DNA from 4 places in the Streptomyces sp. NPDC005195 genome. Region 4 is predicted to be linked to each of the others. Evidence: riboswitches for the same ligand, from Rfam matches in the RefSeq annotation. Region 4 holds a riboswitch; each other region holds the start of a gene.
What was found. Region 4 has a riboswitch for thiamine pyrophosphate ahead of thiC (phosphomethylpyrimidine synthase ThiC). Riboswitches for the same ligand answer to the same signal wherever they lie in the genome.
Positions count from the first base shown of each region.

Region 1: linked by a shared signal. The riboswitch ahead of ABZV34_RS15545 (cytosine permease) and the one ahead of thiC (phosphomethylpyrimidine synthase ThiC) in region 4 are both predicted to bind thiamine pyrophosphate.
Region 2: linked by a shared signal. The riboswitch ahead of ABZV34_RS21205 (thiamine ABC transporter substrate-binding protein) and the one ahead of thiC (phosphomethylpyrimidine synthase ThiC) in region 4 are both predicted to bind thiamine pyrophosphate.
Region 3: linked by a shared signal. The riboswitch ahead of thiO (glycine oxidase ThiO) and the one ahead of thiC (phosphomethylpyrimidine synthase ThiC) in region 4 are both predicted to bind thiamine pyrophosphate.

Region 1 is NZ_JBEXHZ010000011.1:196,879-200,668, forward strand. Features, by position in the region: gene thiD (bifunctional hydroxymethylpyrimidine kinase/phosphomethylpyrimidine kinase) at 1-627, opposite strand, end outside; gene ABZV34_RS15545 (cytosine permease) at 745-2,139, opposite strand; TPP riboswitch at 2,129-2,222, opposite strand; gene ABZV34_RS15550 (maleylacetate reductase) at 2,329-3,408, opposite strand; partial or broken gene ABZV34_RS15555 (6-chlorohydroxyquinol-1,2-dioxygenase) at 3,414-3,548, opposite strand; gene ABZV34_RS15560 (type III PLP-dependent enzyme) at 3,739-3,790, opposite strand, start outside.
Region 2 is NZ_JBEXHZ010000020.1:14,466-18,255, forward strand. Features, by position in the region: gene ABZV34_RS21195 (PAS domain-containing protein) at 1-665, opposite strand, end outside; gene rlmN (23S rRNA (adenine(2503)-C(2))-methyltransferase RlmN) at 1,040-2,146, shown strand; TPP riboswitch at 2,186-2,304, shown strand; gene ABZV34_RS21205 (thiamine ABC transporter substrate-binding protein) at 2,382-3,464, shown strand; gene ABZV34_RS21210 (iron ABC transporter permease) at 3,440-3,790, shown strand, end outside.
Region 3 is NZ_JBEXHZ010000039.1:12,231-16,020, reverse strand. Features, by position in the region: gene ABZV34_RS28435 (thiazole synthase) at 1-564, opposite strand, end outside; gene thiS (sulfur carrier protein ThiS) at 568-768, opposite strand; gene thiO (glycine oxidase ThiO) at 765-1,943, opposite strand; TPP riboswitch at 1,941-2,052, opposite strand; gene ABZV34_RS28420 (hypothetical protein) at 2,114-2,263, shown strand; gene ABZV34_RS28415 (FAD-dependent oxidoreductase) at 2,339-3,571, shown strand; gene ABZV34_RS28410 (Rv2175c family DNA-binding protein) at 3,780-3,790, shown strand, end outside.
Region 4 is NZ_JBEXHZ010000007.1:55,602-59,391, reverse strand. Features, by position in the region: gene ABZV34_RS10825 (VWA domain-containing protein) at 1-177, opposite strand, end outside; gene thiC (phosphomethylpyrimidine synthase ThiC) at 342-2,171, opposite strand; TPP riboswitch at 2,164-2,320, opposite strand; gene ABZV34_RS10815 (YibE/F family protein) at 2,392-3,790, shown strand, end outside.

The DNA of each region.
Region 1 (3,790 bases), on a different contig from region 4:
CCGGTTGTCGTGGCGCGGGGCCCGCAACCAGAGCTGTTCGGCGCCGTCGGTCAGCAGGTCGACGGCCTCGCCGGGCAGATGGCCGCCCTTCACCAGGACCCAACGGGGACCGTAGGACAGCAGCCGTTCCGCGGCCCGGCACATGTCCCGCTCCCCCGTCACCTCGATCCCCGTGAGCTCTGCGGTCTCGTCGAGGTTCGGCGTCGCCACCGTCGCGACCGGCAGCAGCGCGGTCCGTACGGCGTCCAGCGCGTCGTCGGCCAGCAGCCGGTCACCGTGCTTGGAGACGCTCACCGGATCCACCACCACGGGAACGGCGACGTCCGACAGCAGCTCGGCGACGGTCTCGACGAGCAGCGCGGAGCCGAGCATGCCGGTCTTCACCGCCTGCACCCCGATGTCGTCCACCACACTGCGGTACTGCGCGCGGACCGCCTCGGCCGGAAGCTCCCAGGCTCCCTGCACACCGAGGGAGTTCTGCGCGGTGACCGCGGTCAGCACACTCATCCCGTGCGCGCCGAGCGCCAGCATGGTCTTGAGGTCGGCCTGGATGCCGGCTCCGCCGCCCGAGTCCGATCCGGCGACGGTCAGGACGCGGGGCGGGGCGGCGGGGCTGTTCGAGGACATGACGGGTTCGCTCCGTACGAGAGGCGAGACGGGTGGCGGTGACGGATCACGGGTGGCGGGTGAGAGTTGACGGGTGACGGCGGGGCGACGGGGCCGGTGACCGCCGGCGCCCGTGCGTCAGCGGCGCAGCCGCAGCGGCGCGTACACCGCGAGGGCCGCGAGGAACGCCACCCCGTAGGCGAGATCCGCCCCGTGGAGGGCACGGGCGACCGGACCGACGTACAGGCTGGTGCTCATGAACGGCACCGCCGCGGCGAAGGCGCCTACGAACGCCACCAGCGCGGGCCACCACGGCTGCGGACGGGCGCTCTCGGCGGACAGATCGACCGGCGCGCCGGCGCGCGCCCTGGCCCGGACGAGCCAGTCGACGGCGACGATGGCGACGAACCCGGGGATCCAGTAGCCGACGAGCAGCAGCACGTTCTGGAACCGGGTCGTGGTGTCGGCGGCGTGCATCCACAGCACGAGCGGGAAGCCGAGTACGGCAGCCAGCGCGGCTGCGACCGGGCGCGGCAGGCGTACGCCCATGGTCTGCAGGGCGAGTGAGCCGCTGTAGTCGTTCATGGCGTTGCTGCTCAGGGCGGCCAGGGCCACGGCGAGCAGCCCGAAGGCACCGAGGACACCGCCGCCGAGCAGGGTGTCGACACCGCGGGCGGTCTGGTCGGTGAAGACCGAGGCGCCCCACAGGCCGAGCGCCTGGACGGCCACGAAGGACACGCTGACACCGGCGAGCGTGCACCAGAACATGCGCGGCCGGGATGCCGTACGCGGCAGATAGCGGCTGAAGTCGCTGGCGTAGGGGGCCCAGGACAGCGCCAGGCTGAGGGCGATGGTGCAGGTCAGGACGAAGGCCCCGGCCCGGTCGGCGCCGTGCGCGGAGGCGGTGGCCGCGGGGTGGCCGCCGTGCAGGAGCTTCACCGTCAGCGCGGCGAAGGCGGCGGCGAGGGCGAACGTCATCACGGTCTGGAGCCGGTGGATCACCTCGTACCCGAGGACGCCGAGCGCTCCCTGCGCGCCCATCATGACCAGCACACCCAGCCAGAACGGCCAGCCACACAACTGCGCCAGCGCGTCCCCGCCGAACAGGCCGATCAGCGCGTCCCAGGCGATCGAGGACAGCCACTGCAGCGCGCCCGGCACCAGCACGGCCCGTCCGAAGGCGAGCCGGGCGAGCGGCAGCTGTCCGGCGCCGGTCTGGCTGCCCCAGGTGCCGAGGTACGCGGTCGGCACCGCGCCCAGCAGGGTGCCGAGCACGACGGCGGTCAGCGCGGTGGAGAAGTCCAGGCCGAGCGCGACGCCGACGGTACCGGTGAAGACGCCGGTCATCGTCAGGTTGGGGGCGAACCACACGGTGAAGAGGCGGCCGGGGCCGCCGTAGCGGTGGTCCTCCGGCACCGGGGCGATGCCGCGCGCCTCGACGCGCAGATCGCCGGGGGCCTCGGGCATCCGCCCGTCGAAGACGCCCTGCGGGCCCCCGACGGCCACTTCACCACGGGCATACGGCAACGACATGAGACATCCCTCCGCCAGTCCTAACTGGTTCAGGTTCGACGGGTGTGATCTCAGCCCACGTGCGGGCACCCCGTGTCCGGTTCGGCGTCAGGATAGCCCGGCCCGCGCGTACGTCCCAGGCAGGGGGCACACGGACCCGCGCCACCGGGAGCGCGGAGCCCGTGAATCGACGGTGCCACGGGACCGTCCTCAGGAGCCGACGCGCGGCTCCCAGCCCTCGTACGCCGCTGTCAGCAGACCCAGTACGCCGTGCGCGGTGACCTCGCGGGGGTTCGGGTACGCCTGGCCGGCGGCCTGCGCCGCGGCCTCCGCCAAGTCGGCCTCCTCCAGACCGAGTTCGGCGAGGGTGCTCGGCGCGCCCAGGCCCCTGGCGAGCTCCCGCAGGGCGCGCGGGACGTCGTCCGTGCCGAGCGCCCGGGACAGGGTGGCGATCCCCCGGGGCGCGGCGGACGCGTTGTAGGCGAGGACGTAGGGCAGGACCACCGTGTGCGTCTCGGCATGCGGCAGGCCGAAGGTGCCGCCGAGGACATGGCACAGCTTGTGGTGCAGGCCCATGGTGGTGGCGCCGAGGCAGGCACCGCACAGCCACGCGCCGTACAGGGCGCGGCTGCGCGCGGCGAGGTCGCCGGGGGCGGCGGCCACGGCCGGCAGGGCGCCCGTCATCGCCCGGACCCCCTCCTCGGCCATGAGCGGGACGAGGGGCGAGGCGTCGGGCGCGTAGAGGGCCTCGGCGGCGTGCGCGAGGGCGTTGAAGCCGCTCGTCACGGAGAGGGGAACGGGGAGCCCGAGGGTGAGTCCGGGATCGTAGACGACGCTTCGGGGCTGGACGGCGAGGTCGCGTCCGGTGCGCTTGGCGCCGTCCTCGGTCAGACCCCACACCGGGGTCATCTCCGAGCCGGAGTAGGTGGACGGCACGGCGATCAGCGGCAGCCCGGTGCGCAGCGCGATCGCCTTGCCGAGGCCGATCGCCGAGCCTCCGCCGACCGCCACGCAGCCGTCGGCGCGCATCCCGCGGGTCACCTCGACGGCTCGGGCGGCGACCTCGGCGGGTACGTGCATCCGGGCCTCGGCGTGCAGTCCCGCGCACTGGCCGCCCAGCGCGTCGGCGACCGCCCGGGCGGTGGCCTCGCCCCGGCTGCCGCAGACCACCAGTACCCGGTGCAGACCGAGCCGGGCGACCTCGCCGGGGGTCGCGGACACGGCGGCGCCGGGCCGGAAGACGACACGGCCGGGCCGGGTCTCGTACGAGAAGTCGAGCGGGGTGTCCATGGCGCTCATGCCTGCTCCCGGACGAGGTCGAAGCGGGCGTGCCGGAAGGGGGCCGGGAGGCCGAACTCCCCCGGCAGGAACGGGTCGTCGGTCTCGGCGACCTCCTGGACCGGGCTCTTCCCGACGACGAACACGGCGTCATCGGCGTCGGCCGCGGAGTCGGTCATGAAGGCGGTCGGGAGGTCTGTCGTGAAGGCGGTCGGTTCGACGGTCATGCCACTCTCCTGGTCCGGCACACGATGCTGCCAGGCGTGTCCGAGGATGCGCCGCCGCGCCCTCGACGGCAACTCCTGGTGTTCCGTCGCACGGCCATCGGCCATCGATCATCGGTCATCGGGACCGGTCGCCGTCGGCGCTCGCGTCCAGGAAGTGGAAGCCGGGT
Region 2 (3,790 bases), on a different contig from region 4:
GGGCCGTCGAAGCCCAGCTGGAGCCGACTGACCTGAACGGCCAGTCGGTGCCAGCCGTCATGCGCGGTGTGGTAGCGCTGCCTCACCCAGGGGGACCGCTGGATGGAGGCCGAGCGCAGGAGCTGCTGGAAGGCCTCCCTGTCGTCGGGGTGTATTGCCGAGATTATTTTGGACATCGGCGCAGTTGGATCCGGGACGAGCCCGACCAGGCTGGGTAGGCCACCGAGCCACTCCAGCTGGTCTCTCTCGGGTGAGTACATCCACAGGCCGAGGCCGGCGGCCGCGGTGGCCAGCCGGAACGGGATCAGCAGGCTGGCCAGGTCGTTTCGTGCATCCAGGACGCGCACCCGTATCAGCCGCTTGTCACCGGCGGGATCCTTCACCGGTCGCGCCTCGAACAAACAGGTAACGGGTATTCCGTGTTGCCCGGGAAAGTGCAGCTCCCGCATGGCGACCGCATCCGCCCTGGCGGCGTGGGCCACCAGACTTTCGGCCGACATCCGCTGGCTGGCAGGCCACAGGTCCACGAAGTCACGTCCCAGGCACTGCTCCGCCGGCCTGCCCAGCGCCGTGGCCATGGCAGCGTTGAGGTCGCGCAGGGCACCGTCCAGCGTCAGAAGAGCCGACGGGCAAGCCCTTCGATGAAGTTCGTCCGAGGCGTCCATCCGTGGCTCCCTGGTGCATACCAAAACAGCCTCTTCAGCCATGTTCGCGCATTTTGCTGTGATGTCTCAATGAAGGGGGTGTCCGACCGCCTGCGTCGAAGGGCGACGGCAGGAACTTGGTTCGGTGACACGGTCGCTGAGTGCCAGTGCCAGTGCCAGTGCCAGTGCCAGTGCCCGTAGCGGCGACCTCGCTCTCGCGGTGACGGCCCTGGGCGGACGCGATCTGGATCATGTCGGCGACGCGCGGGCAGTCTTCTGGGCCGTCCCTGGGCCGTGCGAGGCCGACCCACGCTGACAGCCGACGCCCACGGGTGACCACCCCCACCCCGCTCCGGCCTGGGCCAGTCGAGTTGATCTGCGACACTGGAAGGGTTATGCCGAAGCCCGGAGAACTCACATTCGTCGCCCCCCGCGGAGCCAAGAAGCCGCCGCGGCACCTCGCCGATCTCACGCCCGCCGAGCGTAAAGAGGCGGTTGCCGAGATCGGGGAGAAGCCGTTTCGCGCCAAGCAGCTCTCGCAGCACTACTTCGCGCGGTACGCGCACGACCCCGCGGAGTGGACGGACATCCCGGCCGCCGCGCGCGGCAAGCTCCAGGAAGCGCTGCTTCCCGAGCTGATGACCGTCGTACGGCATCTGTCGACCGACCAGGACACCACGCGCAAGACCCTGTGGCGGCTCTTCGACGGCACGCTCGTCGAGTCCGTGCTGATGCGCTACCCGGACCGGGTGACCATGTGCATCAGCTCCCAGGCGGGCTGCGGGATGAACTGCCCGTTCTGTGCCACGGGCCAGGCCGGACTCGACCGGAACCTGTCGACCGGCGAGATCGTGCACCAGATCGTGGACGGCATGCGGGCGCTGCGGGACGGGGAGATCCCCGGCGGCCCGGCGCGGCTGAGCAACATCGTCTTCATGGGGATGGGCGAGCCGCTCGCCAACTACAAGCGGGTCGTGGGCGCCATCCGCGCGCTCACCGACCCCGAGCCGGACGGCGTGGGACTCTCCCAGCGCGGCATCACCGTGTCGACGGTCGGACTGGTCCCGGCCATCCACCGGTTCTCCGACGAGGGCTTCAAGTGCCGCCTCGCCATCTCCCTGCACGCACCGGACGACGAGCTGCGCGACACCCTCGTCCCCGTGAACACGCGGTGGAAGGTGCGGGAGGTGCTCGACGCGGGCTGGGAGTACGCGGCCAGGTCGGGGCGCCGGCTCTCCATCGAGTACGCCCTCATCCGGGACATCAACGACCAGGCCTGGCGCGGTGACCGGCTCGGCCGGCTGCTCAGGGGCAAGCCCGTGCACGTCAACCTCATCCCCCTGAACCCCACCCCGGGCTCCAAGTGGACCGCCTCGCGGCCCGAGGACGAGAAGGCGTTCGTCGAGGCCATCGCGGCCCACGGCGTACCCGTCACCGTCCGGGACACCCGGGGCCAGGAGATCGACGGGGCGTGCGGCCAGCTCGCGGCGACCGAGCGATAGTCTGACCTGGCACGTACATTTTCATATTCCGACATCTTCATATTCCGACAGGGGAGCGCCACAGCGCTGAGAGTGCGGCAGCCGGGACACCGGTGGGCCGCAGACCCTCTGAACCTCGCCCAGGTCATTCTGGGTAGGAAGTTCGGGCATCACTCAAGCTGTTGCGCCCTGCCCGGGAACCGCCGAGTTCCCGGGCAGGGCCGCGTCTCTTCCTGGTCACCCCAGGAGGAATTCAGTGAGCACCAAGAAGAGGACGACCGCGGCCGTGTTCGCCGCACTGGGCCTCGTCACGCTGTCCGCGTGCGGCTCGTCCGGCTCCGGCGACAAGGCCGCCGACGCCGGGACCGTGACCCTCGTCAGCCACGACTCCTTCGCCTACTCCAAGAGCGTGCTGCACGCCTTCGAGCAGGAGTCGGGCTACAAGGTCAGGGTCCTCGAGGACGGCGACGCCGGCCAGGCCGTCAACAAGGCCATCCTGACCAAGGACAACCCGCAGGGCGACGTCTTCTTCGGCGTCGACAACACCCTGCTCTCCCGCGCGCTCGACAACGGGCTGTTCCAGCCGTACGAGCCCAAGGGCTCCGGCCAGATCGCCCAGGAGTACCGGGTCGACGAGGAGAAGCACCGGGTCACGCCCATCGACTCCGGCGACATCTGCGTCAACTACGACAAGGCCTACTTCAGCAAGCGCGAACTGGCCCCGCCCACTTCCTTCGACGACCTCGTCAAGCCCGCGTACAAAAACCTGCTCGTCACCGAGAACGCGTCCACGTCCTCGCCCGGCCTCGGTTTCCTGCTCGGGACCGCCGCGAAGTACGGGGACGCCGGGTGGCAGGGCTACTGGAAGAAGCTCAAGGCCAACGGCGTGAAGGTGGTCGACGGCTGGGAGCAGGCCTACAACGACGAGTTCTCGGGGTCCGCGGGCGGCAAGAAGGCGAAGGCCGACCGGCCGCTGGTCGTCTCGTACGCCTCCTCCCCGCCGGCCGAGGTGATCTACGCCGACCCGAAGCCGAAGACCGCGCCGACCGGGGTCGCGAGCGGCACCTGCTTCCGCCAGGTCGAGTACGCGGGGCTGCTGAGCAACGCGAGGAACACGAAGGGCGGCAAGGCGCTCCTCGACTTCCTGATCAGCTTCAGGTTCCAGGAGGACATGCCGCTGAACATGTTCGTGTACCCGGTCCGTGAGACCGCCAAGGTGCCCGAGGTGTTCGTGAAGTTCGGCCCGCAGGCCGAGCACCCCGAGACCCTGGCTCCGGCCGAGATCGCCAAGAACCGTGACCAGTGGGTCAAGTCGTGGACCTCGCTCGTACTGAAGTAGCCGAGGCGGCGCCCAGGAGGCGGGGGAGCGCGACGCGGCTGTGGCTCATGGCCCTGCCGGTCGTGTTCTTCGGCGTCTTCTTCGCCTACCCCGTCGCGGCGATCGTGGCCCGCGGTCTCAGGATCGACGGGGTCTGGCGGCTCGGGCGGATCGGGGAGGTGCTCGGCCGGTCCGACATCCGGCACGTGCTCTGGTTCACCACCTGGCAGGCGCTCGCCTCGACAGCGCTCACGCTGCTGATCGCGCTCCCCGGCGCGTATGTCTTCGCGCGCTTCGACTTCCGGGGCAAGCAGGTGCTGCGCGCGGTGGTGACCGTTCCCTTCGTG
Region 3 (3,790 bases), on a different contig from region 4:
ACCGGCTCCCGCGTCGAGGATCACCGGCACGCGCGCGTGCTCCACGATCAGCTCGAAGTTGTGCGGGTTGCGGATCCCCAGGCCGGACCCGATGGGCGAGCCGAGCGGCATCACCGCCGCGCACCCGACATCCTCCAGCTTCCGCGCGAGCACGGGGTCGTCGTTCGTGTACGGCAGCACCGTGAATCCGTCGTCGACCAGTGTCTCCGCGGCGTCGAGCAGTTCGATCGGGTCGGGCAGCAGGGTGCGCTCGTCGGCGATGACCTCCAGTTTGACCAGGTCGGTGCCGAGCGCCTCCCGGGCGAGCCGCGCGGTCAGCACGGCCTCGCCCGCGGTGAAGCACCCCGCGGTGTTCGGCAGCACCCGGATGCCGAGCCGGCCGAGCACCGACAGGACGGAGCCGTGCGCCCCGGGATCCACCCGGCGCATCGCGACCGTCGTCAGCTCCGTCCCGGACGCCACGAGCGACCGTTCCAGCACGTCGAGGCTGGGCGCACCTCCCGTACCCATGATCAGCCGGGACGAGTAGGACGTACCTCCGAGGACGAACGGATCGTCGGCCATGGGTCAGCCTCCTTGGACAGCGGTGAGGACCTCGACACGGTCTCCCTCGCGCAGGGACGTGGAGGACCACTGGGTGCGCGGGACGACGGTCTCGTTGAGCGCGGCGGCGACGCCGGAGGGCGCCGGCGTGAGGGTGGCGACGAGCGTGTCGAGGGCGGTGCCCGCGGCGACGAGCCGGCGCTCGCCGTTGACGAGGATGTTCATACGGGCTGCTCCGTGCGTGTCGGGCTGAACCGGTGGGGAGTGAAGGGGCGCGCTTCCTCGGGGAGCTCGCCCGAGGCGAGGACGTGCGCCATGACGTCCCCGGTGACGGGAGTGAGCAGGACGCCGTTGCGGTGGTGGCCGGTGGCCAGCAACAGTCCGTCGAGCCCGGTCGGGCCGAGCAGCGGAGCGTTGTCGGGCGAGCCGGGGCGCAGTCCGGCCCTGGTCTCGGTGAGCGGCAGTTCGGTGATCCCGGGCACCAGCTCATGGGCGTCGCGCAGCAGCTCGTACACGCCGCCCGCGGTCACCGTGGTGTCCCAGCCCAGCTCCTCGCTGGTCGCGCCGACGACGAGTTCGCCGCTCTCGCGCGGCACCAGATAGACCTGGCCGCCACGGACCACGGCCCGCACGGTGCGGCTCAGGAAGGGCGCGTACCGCTTCGGCACGGTCAGCCGCAGCACCTGCCCCTTCACCGGGCGCACGGGCGGCCTCACGTCGTCGGGCACGCCCTCGAGGCTCCCGCTGAGGCTGCCCGCGGCCAGCACCACCTGTGTCGCCGCCAGATCCTCGCCGCCCGCGGTGACGACGCCGGTGGCCCGCTCCCGGACCACCGTCAGCCGCTCCGCCCAGGTCCGCTGGAACACCACTCCGGCTCGCTCGCATGCCGTGACCAGGGCCTTCGCGAGTCGGCGCGGGTCGATCTGGTGGTCGCCGTCGACGCGCAGACCACCACGGACACCGGGCGCGAGCATCGGCTCCAGCCGGCGGCACTCGCGGCCGCTGAGCCACTCGGATTCGAGACCCGAGCGGATCTGCAGGGCATGCAGTTCCCGCAGATGGGCGCGGTCGTCGGAGTCCAGGGCGACGGCCAGGGTGCCACACCGGCGGTAGCCGAGATCCTGGCCCGTCGCCTCGGTGAGCTCGGCGACGAAGTCCGGGTAGCGGCGCGCGGAGGCGAGGTTCAGGCCCAGCAGGGTCTGCTCTCCGTAGTGCAGCTCGGTGACGGCGGCGAGCATTCCGGCGGCGACCTGCGCGGCCCCACCGCCGGGTTCCGGGTCCACGACCGTCGTGGTGAACCCGCGCTGAGCGGCCCGCCAGGCCGTGACCAGGCCGATGATCCCGCCCCCCACCACCAGGACGTCGGACATGACGGACCTCTCCGCCGGTGTACGCGACATGGGCGTCCAGCCCCTCCCTTCGCCGGCATGACCCGGATCAGGTTCGTACGGTCGGAGGCCGCCAGCCTCCCTCTCAGCCCGGTGCGTCCGGGCTCCCGCGAGTGCTCTACGTCGACCACCCTAGCTCGCCGCCGCATGCCTCAGTAAGGGAGCCTCCGTCTCTGGACCCTGTGCTCGACGGCCAGGCCCGGCCGCGGCTGGAGGAGAGCGGGGAGGGGGACTCGCGGACGGGCGGCGGGACGAGCGCGGTCGTACGGACCGAGCGGATCGAACACGCCGAACACCCCGTACGGGCCGCACGCGCCGGACGGACCCGCTGACACCGAGCCGCATTGTGGAACAGTCACTGAGCACGTCCCCTGACTGACGGATTGTCAGGTGTCTATGGTGATCAGGTGAGCGAGCAGACGCAGGGGCAGGAGCAGGGGCCTACGGCACGCCGGGTCGTCATCGCGGGCGCGGGCATGGCCGGCGTGCAGACCGCGGTCGCCCTGCGCGAACAGGGATTCACCGGCGGTGTGACACTGATCGGCGCCGAGCCGCACCAGCCGTACGACCGGCCGCCGTTGTCCAAGGCGGTGCTGCTCGGAAAGGCCGAGCACTCCGCCTTCGACATCGACTTCGAGGCACTGGGCATCGAACTGAGACTCGGCTGCGAGGCGCTGGGTCTGCGCCCCGGGGACCACGAGCTGGACACCGTCACGGGACCGGTGCCCTACGACCTCCTGGTCCTTGCGACCGGCGCGGAACCGATCCAGCTCCCCGGCGCGGAGGGCATGCCCGGCGTCCATCTGCTGCGCACCCTGGACGACGCCGAACGGCTGCGCCCCGTGCTCGTCCGGCAGCACGACATCGTGGTGGTCGGGGCGGGCTGGATCGGCGCGGAGTTCGCCACGGCGGCGCGCGAGGCCGGGTGCGCGGTGACGGTCGTCGAGGCCGCCGACCGGCCACTGGCCGGGGCACTGCCCGCCGAGGTGGCCGCGCCGATGGCCTCCTGGTACGCGGACAGCGGGGCCTCGCTGCGCACCCACGCGCGCGTGGAGCGCGTCGAGCCCGGTGCCGTGGTGCTCGACGACGGGTCCCGGGTCCCCGCGGGCGCCGTGGTCGTCGGCATCGGTGCCCGGCCCGCCACCGCCTGGCTGGCCGGCTCCGGCATCGAGCTCGGGGCCCACCGCGAGGTCGTGGCCGACAACCACCTGCGCACCTCCCTGCCGGACGTCTACGCGGTCGGCGACTGCGCCTCCTTCCCCTCGGGCCGGTACGAGGAGCGCCTCCTCGTCCACCACTGGGACAACGCCCTTCAGGGACCGCGCACGGTGGCGGCGAACATCATCGGCGAGGCCCCGGTGGCGTACGACCCGGTTCCGTACTTCTGGTCCGAGCAGTTCGGCCGTTTCGTCCAGTACGTCGGCCATCACGCGCCCGCCGACACGACCCTCTGGCGCGGCGACTCCGCGGGCGCCGCCTGGACGGTCTGCTGGCTGCGCGACTCCCGCCTCGTCGCCCTCCTGGCGGTAGGCCGTCCCCGCGACCTGGCCCAGGGCCGCCGTCTGATCGAGGCGGGCATGCCGCTGGACCCGGAGATCCTCTCGGATCCGTCGCGTCCCCTGAAGGAGGCCATGGCCTAGCCAGGCGGGCTCCGAGGCACTCCCTCGGGCGGCCGACGCGAGGGCCCGGCCCGGCACGGTGGGCGCCCGGCCGGGTGGCGGCCCGGCGGCCACCCGGCGGCGTCACCGCGCCGGAATTCGGAGGAATTCCGCGAGATTCACGCGCTTCTGACGCGGGACGGGGGGCGCTCGGGTACCGAGTGTCAGTCCGGGATGGCAGGCTTGTCCCGTGACCGAGAT
Region 4 (3,790 bases):
CGGCTGGTTGTAGAAGACGAAGTCCCCGTCGTCCCGCACCCGGCCGTCCGCACCGAGCAGCAGGGCCGAGGCGTCCGCGTCCGGCGCGCCGGGTCCTCCCGTCCAGCCGAGCACGGCCCGTACGGCCCCGACGGCCACCGGAAGGTTGGCGCCCTTGCTCATGGATGTCGATGTCATGGGCTCAGTCTGCCGACGGAACCCGGCCGTCCGCAGGGGAGAACTCCCGTGACATGCCGGCCCGACACTTGGTGCCGTGTCCTCCGGGGTCTTCAGGGTCTTCGGGGACGTGGTGCTCAGGGTGCTCCAGACCCTGAGCACCACGTTCCCGGAGCGTCGGTGCGTCAGTCCGCCAGCGGCAGATACACCCGGTTCCCGCTCGCCGCGAACTCCTTCGACTTCTGGAGCATCCCCTCGGCGATCTCCTCGGGCGAAGCGCCCTCGGCCGCGGAGCCACCGAACTGCTCCGCAATGCTCTGGCTGATCTTCATACTGCAGAACTTCGGGCCGCACATGGAGCAGAAATGCGCTGTCTTGGCGGGCTCGGCCGGCAGTGTCTCGTCGTGGAACTCGCGAGCCGTGTCGGGGTCGAGGGCCAGGTTGAACTGGTCCTCCCAGCGGAATTCGAAGCGGGCGTCGGACAGCGCGTCGTCCCATTCCTGCGCGCCTGGGTGCCCCTTGGCCAGGTCGGCCGCGTGGGCGGCGATCTTGTAGGTGATGACGCCGGTCTTGACGTCGTCACGGTTGGGCAGGCCCAGGTGCTCCTTGGGCGTGACGTAGCAGAGCATCGCCGTGCCCCACCAGGCGATCATCGCGGCACCGATGCCGGAGGTGATGTGGTCGTACGCCGGCGCGACGTCCGTCGTCAGCGGGCCGAGCGTATAGAACGGAGCTTCATCGCAGATCTCCTGCTGAAGGTCGATGTTCTCCTTGATCTTGTGCATCGGGACATGTCCCGGGCCCTCGATCATCGTCTGTACGTGGAAACGCTTCGCGATCGTGTTGAGTTCCCCGAGCGTCCTCAACTCGGCGAACTGAGCTGCGTCATTGGCGTCTGCGATCGAACCGGGCCGCAGCCCGTCGCCGAGCGAGTACGTGACGTCGTACGCGGCGAGGATCTCGCAGAGCTCCTCGAAGTTCTCGTAGAGGAACGACTCCCTGTGGTGTGCCAGGCACCAGGCCGCCATGATCGAACCGCCGCGCGAGACGATGCCGGTCTTGCGGTTCGCGGTGAGCGGTACGTATGACAGCCGCACGCCCGCGTGGACCGTCATGTAGTCCACGCCCTGCTCGGCCTGTTCGATGACCGTGTCCTTGTAGATCTCCCAGGTCAGCTCCTCGGCACGGCCGTCGACCTTCTCCAGCGCCTGGTAGAGGGGGACCGTGCCGATGGGAACGGGGGAGTTGCGCAGGACCCATTCCCGCGTGGTGTGGATGTTGCGGCCGGTGGACAGGTCCATGACCGTGTCGGCGCCCCAGCGGGTCGCCCAGGTCATCTTCTCGACCTCCTCCTCGATCGAGGAGGTCACCGCGGAGTTGCCGATGTTGGCGTTGACCTTCACCAGGAACCGTTTACCGATGATCATCGGCTCGGTCTCCGGGTGGTTGACGTTCGCGGGCAGCACCGCGCGGCCGGCGGCGAGCTCCTCGCGGACGACCTCGGGGTCGACGTTCTCGCGGACCGCCACGAACTCCATCTCGGGTGTGATCTCACCGCGGCGGGCGTAGCCGAGCTGGGTGACCGCCTCTCCGGGGCGGCCCCGACGCGGCTGACGCGGCCGGCCCGGGAAGACCGCGTCGAGGTTGCGGAGGCCCCCGCGCGGCGAGGTGTGCTTGATCCCGTCGTCCTCGGGGCGGACCGGTCGGCCCGCGTACTCCTCGGTGTCGCCCCTCGCGACGATCCAGTGCTCACGCAGCGGAGCGAGTCCCCTGCGTACGTCCGTGTCGACGGTCGGATCGGTGTACGGGCCGGAGGTGTCGTACAGCGTGACGGACTGCCCGTTGGTGAGGTGCACCTGACGGACCGGCACCCGCAGGTCGGGGCGCGAACCCCCAACGTATGCCTTGTGCCACCCGACGGACTGCCCGGCCTCCCGGGGCTCTTCGCCCAGTGACACGGCCGACGGCTCGTCCGTCTGGCTGGAGGCAGGCGTGCGTACGTCCTTGTTGGTCATGAGACCTACTCCCTACGCCGGCATTACCCGGTAACAGGTTCAGCGGTCGACGCAGCGGCTTCCGTCTGTCGATGTTTCATGTGAAACATCGCTGAGACGAAGGTCAGCGCCCTCTCAGCCCGGTGCTCCGAGCTCCCGCGTGTGCAAAGGTGCCTTCACGCTAGCGTCATGTCTGGCGCGGTGAACAGAGGGCCCTCGCCGTTCTTGCGATGATCGGTCGGTGACCACGATGCAGCAGCCCCCGTTCCCGCCGCCCGAGTCGCGGCGCGGCTCCGGTCCCGGCGAGGGCCCTGTCCATGGCCATGGGATGGGCCCTGGACAGGTTTCCGTAAACGGCCATGGGCACGGGCCGAGTGGTGGCGACGGGCGAGACGGCGGGCACGGAACGTGGGGCGGCGGGCACGAACCGGGCCGCGGCGGGCACGAACCGAGTGGCGGCAACGGATCGGGGGAGGGGCACGCGCCTGGGCCGGACGCCCTTCCCGGGCCGGGGCACTCGCACAGCCACAGTCATGGCCCCGCCGCGCCCGTCTCCAAGCATCTGCGCAAGGTCATCGCGGCCGTGCTGATTCCCTTCGCCGCGGCGGTCGTTGCGGGTCTCGTGGTGCTCTGGCCCGGCGGCGCCCCGTCGCACGAACGCACCGGTGTCGGCTTCGACCGGCAGAGCCAGCAGGCCTCGGTCACCCAGGTCGTCCAGGTGGACTGCAAGTCGGTGAACGCCTCGGGGGACGCCCCGACCGGCGACACCCCCACCGCGGAGGGGTCCTCCGCCCAGCGGCAGGCGACGGGCGCGTGCAAGAAGGCGACGATCCGGGTGGACACCGGCAAGGACAAGGACCGTACGTTCACGGAGATCGTCCAGCCCGACCAGTCACGGCAGTTGCACCAGGGCGAGAAGGTCGTGGTCGCGTACGAGCCCTCGGCGCCCAAGGATCTGCAGTACTCGGTCACCGACGTGAACCGGAAGTTCCCGATGGCGCTCCTCGCCGGGATCTTCGCACTGGCCGTCGTGGTGGTCGGCCGGATGCGTGGTCTCATGGCGCTGATCGCGTTGGCCGTCAGCTTCCTCATCCTGACGTTCTTCATCCTGCCCGCCATCCTGGAGGGGGCGAATCCACTGGTCGTGGCGGTGGTCGGGGCGAGCGCCATCATGCTGATCGCGCTCTACATGTGCCACGGCCTGTCGGCCCGTACCTCGGTGGCCGTACTCGGCACACTGCTCTCGCTGGTCCTGATCGGTGTGCTCGGCTCGGTGTTCATCGGCTGGGCGGCCCTGACCGGCAACACCGACGACAACACCGGTCTGATCCACGGCCTGTACCCCTCCATCGACATGAGTGGTCTGCTGCTCGCGGGCGTGATCATCGGTTCGCTCGGTGTGCTCGACGATGTGACGGTGACGCAGACCTCGGCGGTCTGGGAGCTGCACGAGGCCAATCCCACCATGGGCTGGCGGGGCCTGTACCGCGCGGGCATCCGGATCGGCCGCGACCACATCGCGTCGGTCGTCAACACCCTCGTCCTGGCGTACGCGGGAGCCGCGCTGCCGCTGCTGTTGCTCTTCTCGATCGCGCAGAGCAGCGTCGGCGCGGTCGCCAACAGTGAGCTGGTCGCCGAGG